DNA from 2 places in the Anaerostipes sp. CAG:276 genome. Region 2 is predicted to be linked to the other one. Evidence: predicted binding sites of a transcription regulator. Region 2 holds the regulator's gene; the other holds the start of a gene.
What was found. Region 2 encodes Rex, which represses fermentation and respiration genes when NADH is low (regulators of the CRP and FNR family bind a similar motif). Its sites were predicted from a motif close to ATTGTTAANTANTTAACAAT; they were not measured.
Positions count from the first base shown of each region.

Region 1: the regulator Rex is predicted to act here: its motif matches at 1,772-1,791, upstream of QVP35_RS11505 (iron-sulfur cluster assembly scaffold protein).

Region 1 is NZ_FR889198.1:47,740-51,157, forward strand. It holds gene QVP35_RS11495 (sugar-binding transcriptional regulator) at 1-476, shown strand, start outside; gene QVP35_RS11500 (iron-containing alcohol dehydrogenase) at 509-1,666, shown strand; gene QVP35_RS11505 (iron-sulfur cluster assembly scaffold protein) at 1,885-2,577, shown strand; gene QVP35_RS11510 (GGGtGRT protein) at 2,590-3,418, shown strand, end outside.
Region 2 is NZ_FR889177.1:29,675-33,092, forward strand. It holds gene QVP35_RS02745 (bifunctional ADP-dependent NAD(P)H-hydrate dehydratase/NAD(P)H-hydrate epimerase) at 1-1,063, opposite strand, end outside; gene acpS (holo-ACP synthase) at 1,060-1,422, opposite strand; gene QVP35_RS02755 (redox-sensing transcriptional repressor Rex) at 1,439-2,098, opposite strand; gene QVP35_RS02760 (ABC-F family ATP-binding cassette domain-containing protein) at 2,251-3,418, shown strand, end outside.

The DNA of each region.
Region 1 (3,418 bases), on a different contig from region 2:
ATGTGGTCGCTAAGATTTTAAAAGTAAGTGCATATCAGATCATGGCACCACTGGTCGTTGCAGACGAGCAGGCCAAACAGAAGTTTATGGAAGAAGAAAGTGTCCGCAACGTCATTGAGATAGCGGAAGGCGCAGATGTAGCAGTGTTTGGGATCGGTGCATTGGATTACAATTCAACCATCATGAATACAGATATTATTCCACCGGGAGAATATGACCGTCTAAAAGATAAAGGAGGGGTCGGCGAGATTCTCTGCCATGTTTTTGACATAGAAGGAAACCTGATTGAAGATTCTTTCAACAAGCGCCTGGTCAGTATTTCATTTGAGAATTTAAAGAAGATACCGATCAGAGTAGGGGTCGCCTACGGCAAAGAAAAGCGGCAGGCAATTCTGGGCGCGCTGAGGGCAGGCATTGTAAATGTCCTGATCACCGATATGCAGGCGGCGGAATATTTGATAGCTGTAGAACAATAAAACACATATTAACATAATTTAAGGAGGTCCAAATGAACAACTTCACATACTCAATTCCAACAAAGATTCACTTTGGAAAGGGACAGATCGCTCATTTATCTGAACTTAGGGAGAGCGGAGAAAAGGTTCTGCTTGTCTATGGAGGCGGCAGCATTAAAAAAGCAGGAATCTATGATACCGCGATGAAGATTTTGAAAGATGCGGGACTTTGTGTGTCCGAACTTTCCGGTGTGGAGCCTAATCCGCGGATAGAGTCTGTGGTAAAGGGAGTAGGAATCTGTAAGGAAGAAAACATTGACATGGTCCTTGCCATCGGAGGAGGAAGTGTTATCGACTGTGGGAAAGTTATAGCAGCCGGAGCCTGCAGTGAAGAAGATCCATGGGAACTTGTTTTACACCCGGAAAAGATCACTGCCGCACTGCCGATTTACTCTGTGCTTACATTGGCAGCCACCGGATCTGAAATGGATAAGTTTGCGGTAATCTCCGATCTCAAGAAAAATGAAAAATGGGGAACAGCCAGTGAGCATATGAAACCAAAGATGTCTATTATGGATCCGGAGTATACATATTCTGTTTCCAAAAAGCAGACGGCAGCAGGTACAGCAGATATGATCAGTCATATTTTTGAAAATTATTTTACCAATGTGTCCAATGCTGATGTACAGGCACGGTTTGCGGAGGGTCTCTTAAAGAACTGCTTTTACTATGGGCCTGTTGCGCTGGAACACCCGGATGATTATGATGCCAGGGCCAATCTCATGTGGACATCCAGCATGGCGATCAACGGCATTCTTTCAGACGGAGCCGAAGTTGCATGGTGTGTACATCCCATGGAGCACGAATTAAGTGCATTTTATGATATCACCCACGGGGAGGGACTTGCAATCCTCACACCTCACTGGATGGAGTTTGCACTGAATGAAGCTACGGCGAAGAAATTTGCAGACTACGGAAGAAATGTCTGGAATCTGCCGATGGCAGAAGATGACATGGAGACAGCGAGAAAGGCCATCAACTGTACGAAGGAGTTCTTTAAAGACATGGGGCTTCCTTCTACATTGAGAGAAGTAGGAATTGATGAAACCTATTTTGATGTCATGGCAGAAAAAGCGGCGGCGGGCTGTAAAGGCTCTTATGTGGAACTCACGAAGGAAGATATCGTTCACATTTATGAAAATGCATTATAGGGTCAGAGCAAAATAACAGAAAAAGGCCGGAGTCCTGCGAATGGAACCCGGCCTTTTCCAGTCCGCGAAAAAATACAAAACATTACAAAGTTATTGAGATAATTTCTTGTTTTAATTTTAACAATATGATAAAATAAACTAGAGCAAATGAGCTTAAAAACATTACTTACATATGAGTGTGGAATGTTTATTATTTATTCACTGAAAGGAGTTTCAACATGATTTATTCACATGAAGTAGAACAAATGTGTACTGTAGCTCAGGGTGTAAACCACGGAGCTGCTCCGATCCCTGAAGAAGCAAAATGGATCAGTGCAAAAAACGTAACTGATATTTCCGGGCTGACTCACGGTATTGGATGGTGTGCACCTCAGCAGGGGGGATGTAAGTTAACTCTGAACGTAAAAGAAGGAATTATCCAGGAAGCATTGGTAGAGACTATCGGATGTTCTGGTATGACTCACTCAGCTGCCATGGCATCTGAAATTTTACCAGGAAGAACAATTTTAGAAGCATTAAATACAGACTTAGTATGTGATGCTATCAATACAGCGATGAGAGAACTGTTCTTACAGATCGTATACGGAAGAACCCAGAGTGCTTTCTCTGAGGACGGGCTTCCAATCGGAGCAGGGCTTGAAGATTTAGGAAAAGGGTTAAGATCTCAGGTTGGTACTATGTACGGTACACTGAAAAAAGGACCTCGTTACCTTGAAATGGCTGAAGGATATGTTACAGGAATCGCTTTGGACGAAGAAGATCAGATTATCGGATACCAGTTTGTAAGCTTTGGTAAGATGATGGACTTCATCAAGGCAGGCGATGACGCTCAGACAGCTTTAGACAAAGCAAAAGGTCAGTACGGCAGAGTAGATGATGCTGCTAAAATCATTGACCCGAGAAATCAATAGGAGGTAACGAACATGGCTTTATTTGAATCATATGAGAGAAGAGAGAAACAAATTCTTGCTGTATTAAAAGAATATGGTATTAATTCTATTGAAGAAGCTGCTGAAGTTACAAAAGCTGCAGGATTAGATGTTTATTCTCAGGTAGAAGGCATCCAGCCGATCTGTTTTGAAAATGCAAAATGGGCTTACACCGTAGGTGCTGCCATTGCAATCAAAAAAGGCTGCACAAGAGCTGCTGACGCTGCTGCTGCAATCGGTGAAGGACTTCAGGCATTCTGTATTCCCGGATCTGTTGCAGAACAGAGAAAAGTAGGTCTTGGACATGGTAACTTAGGTAAGATGCTTCTGGAAGAAGAGACAGAATGTTTTGCATTCTTAGCAGGACATGAGTCTTTTGCAGCAGCAGAAGGTGCGATTGGTATCGCTGAAAAAGCGAACAAAGTACGCCAGAAACCACTTCGTGTTATCTTAAATGGTCTTGGAAAAGATGCTGCACAGATCATTTCCAGAATCAATGGATTTACATTTGTTGAAACTAAGATGGACTACTCCACAGGAAAAGTAGAAGAAGTATTCAGAAAATCTTACTCAGAAGGACTGAGAGCAAAGGTTAACTGCTACGGTGCAAATGATGTAACAGAAGGTGTTGCTATCATGCACAAAGAAGGTGTTGACGTTTCTATCACAGGAAACTCTACGAACCCAACACGTTTCCAGCACCCGGTTGCAGGTACATACAAAAAAGAATGTATCGAGCAGGGTAAAAAATACTTCTCTGTTGCATCCGGCGGTGGTACAGGCCGTACACTCCATCCGGACAACATGGCTGCAGGACCGGCTT
Region 2 (3,418 bases):
CTCCCGGATGATCGATCTCCATTCCATAACGGCTGACCGTATTCAGGCCGTCCGCATCCAGCAAAAGAGGCTTTGTTCCGCGCTGTAAAACTTCTTCTAATAATTCTTTGGTCCGCTCTGAGACTCCCATTCCGGGTCCGAATAAGATACAGTCACACCATTCGAGGGCATCTTTTACATCCTCATATGTCCCGAACAGCACTTCCGGAAGCATGGACTGCAGAATCGGACGGTTGGCTTCGCAGGAAATCACCTTTACCAGTCCGCTGCCCATGCGCAGGGCACTCTTTGCCGAAAAATAAGCAGCCCCAGACATCGTCTCATTTCCTGCTATGATCAGGACTTTTCCGTAGGTGCCCTTGTGAGAATCCGCAAAACGGCCCGGAAGTCTTTCTAAATCTTTCCTATCGTATGTGAAGCCCCCTGCATGTTTCTTCAAAACAGAATCAAAGAAACCGATCTTTTCTACATACAGCCGGCCCGCATATTCTTTTCCCGGATAGAGCAGATGTCCTGCCTTGGGACCGCCGAAGGTCACCGTAGCGTCTGATTTTACGGCGCATCCAAGGACTTTTCCCGTATCCCCGCTGATTCCGGAGGAAATATCGACTGACATGACTTTAGCTCCGCTTCCATTAATCCTTTCCACAGCAGTACGGTATGTCCCCGATACCTCTCTGGAAAGGCCTACGCCAAACAGTCCTTCCAAAATCCAGTCATAATCCTTATAATCTATCTCTTCTTTTTGCTCATATCCAAGCCGTGCAAGGATATCGTACTGCGTCTTTAAGTCTGCGGATGCCTGAGACAGATCCCCTACGACTGTAAAATCCACTGAATACCCTTCTTCCAGAAGGATTCTGGCCGCAGCCAGCGCATCTCCCCCGTTATTTCCGCATCCTGCCACAGAAAGAATCCTGTTATTTTTTCTGACTGTTTCCATGAGCCTTCGGGCAATTTTTTCGCTGGCCCTCTCCATCAGCACCAGGCCAGGAATCCCTATCTTCTGTATGGTCTCCTTATCAACATCCTGCATTTCCTGATTTTTTAAAACATATTTCATAGACACTCTCCTATGACAAAAGCCTGTGCCAGCCCCCCTGTGTTCGTAACCGACACATGAAATTTCGTAATCTTCCTATCTGATGCCATTTTTTCGGCTCTGCCTGTGAGTTTCACATAAGGTGCTCCTTTTGAATTCCGAAACACTCCGATCTCATAGGGCTCCAATCCGAAGAAGCCGGTTCCAAATACCTTGGAAACGGCTTCTTTAACTGCAAAATTACCAGCAAGAGTCGTACTGTTTAAACCTGCGCATGCCAGTTCCTCTTCTGAAAAAATCCGGCTCAGGCGGTTCTTTCTCTCCACCATCTTCTGTACCCGCCCGATTTCTATCAGGTCAGTTCCTATACCGACAATCATGGCGTTCCTCCCGTCTTTACTCCGCGCCTTCGCTGTCTTCCCTGCTGTGAATATTGTAAGTCAGCGTCATGAGGCTTTCTGCCAAATGGACATTCTCCACGGTCACACTGTCCGGCAGCGTGAGATCCACAGGGGCAAAGTTCCAAAATCCTTTGATGCCCCACGACACAAGATCTTTGGCAATCTTCGGCGCCTGGTCCTGCGGAAGCGTGAGGGCTGCAATCTTGATCTCATGATTCTTTATAAACTCTTCCATATCGTCAATATCGTGCACTTCCACTCCGTGCACCGTGATGCCGATCAGCTTCGGATTCACATCGAACAGCGCAATCACCTGAAAACCAATGCTGTTATTGTTAAAATCCTGATAATTAGCCAATGCCTGCCCCAGATTGCCGGCACCAACGATGATCATCTGATTGCTTTTGTCAAGTCCCAGAATCTTTCCGATCTCCACGTAAAGATTTTCTACATTGTAGCCGTATCCTTGCTGCCCGAAACCTCCAAAATTATTCAGGTCCTGCCGGATCTGGGATGCAGTTACTTTCATCCTCTCGCTCAGCTCTTTGGATGAGATCCTCGTAATATTTTTTGCTTTCAAAGCCCCCAAATAACGGTAATATCTAGGTAATCTCTTTATAACTGCCGGTGATATATTCTTATCCATTGATGACATTATTACCCTCCCACTTATTTTATTAACTACTCAAATTAAATAAATTATATAAGATTGTCTAATATCTGTCAAACTTTTCAGTGCGTTTTTTCAGAAATTATGTTATGCTTATAAAGAATTTTTACAGCTTAGAAATTTTGAAGGAGTGCACTATGGTTTTATCTTGTCAGAATATACATAAAACATTTGTCGACCAGGAAGTCCTGAAAGGAATTTCCTTTCATATCAATGAAAAGGACCGGCTTGCCGTCATCGGCTTAAACGGTGCCGGAAAGTCCACCCTGCTCAAGATCATCATGGATCAGATGACACCCGATGACGGGGAGATCCACAAAAAGAAGGACGCCGATATCGGCTATCTCGCACAGCATCAGGACCATACTTCTTCCCGCACCATTTATGAAGAGCTTTTGACCATAAAACAGGATGTGATCGAACTGGACAAAAAACTCCGCTCTCTGGAGCATATGATGAAGCATTTAAGCGGCACAGAGCTCGAAGAAAAGATGGAGGAATACACCAGGGCCACTCATTTATTTGAACAGAAAAACGGTTTTGCTTATAAAAGTGAGATCACAGGAATCTTAAAAGGACTCGGGTTTCAAGAGGAAGATTTTCAAAAAAAAATCGAGACTCTGTCCGGAGGACAAAAGACAAGGGTCGCTCTCGGAAAACTCCTGCTGATGAAGCCAGAGATCCTTCTCCTGGATGAGCCTACCAACCATTTGGATGTAGATTCGATCCAGTGGCTGGAAACCTATTTAAGCCACTATGAGGGCGCTGTCATCCTGGTCTCCCATGACCGGTATTTCCTGGACAAGATCGTCAACAAAGTCATGGAGATTGAGTCGGGTCACGCGATGCTCTTTGACGGCAACTACACTTCTTTTATTAAAAAAAGGGATCAGGTAAAGGCAATCCGCTTGAAGGAGTACGAAAACCAGCAGCAGGAGATCCGTCACCAGAAGGCGGTCATTGAAAAACTAAAACAATTTAACCGGGAAAAATCCATCCGCCGGGCCGAGAGCCGTGAAAAGATGCTGAACAAAATTGATGTGATCGAAAAGCCTGTGGAAGTCGACGGAAAAATGCGCTTTGCCATCGAACCGTCGGTGATCAGCGGAAACGATGTCTTAACGGTGGAACATCTGGAAAAAAGTTTCGGGCCGCATATGCTGTTTTCCGATATAAATTTTGAAATATTTCGCGGTGAGCGCGTGGCATTGATCGGCGCCAACGGAACCGGCAAGACTACGATGTTAAAAATCATCTGCAAACAAATTGCCAAAAACAAAGGACTGATTAAGCTCGGTTCCCAAG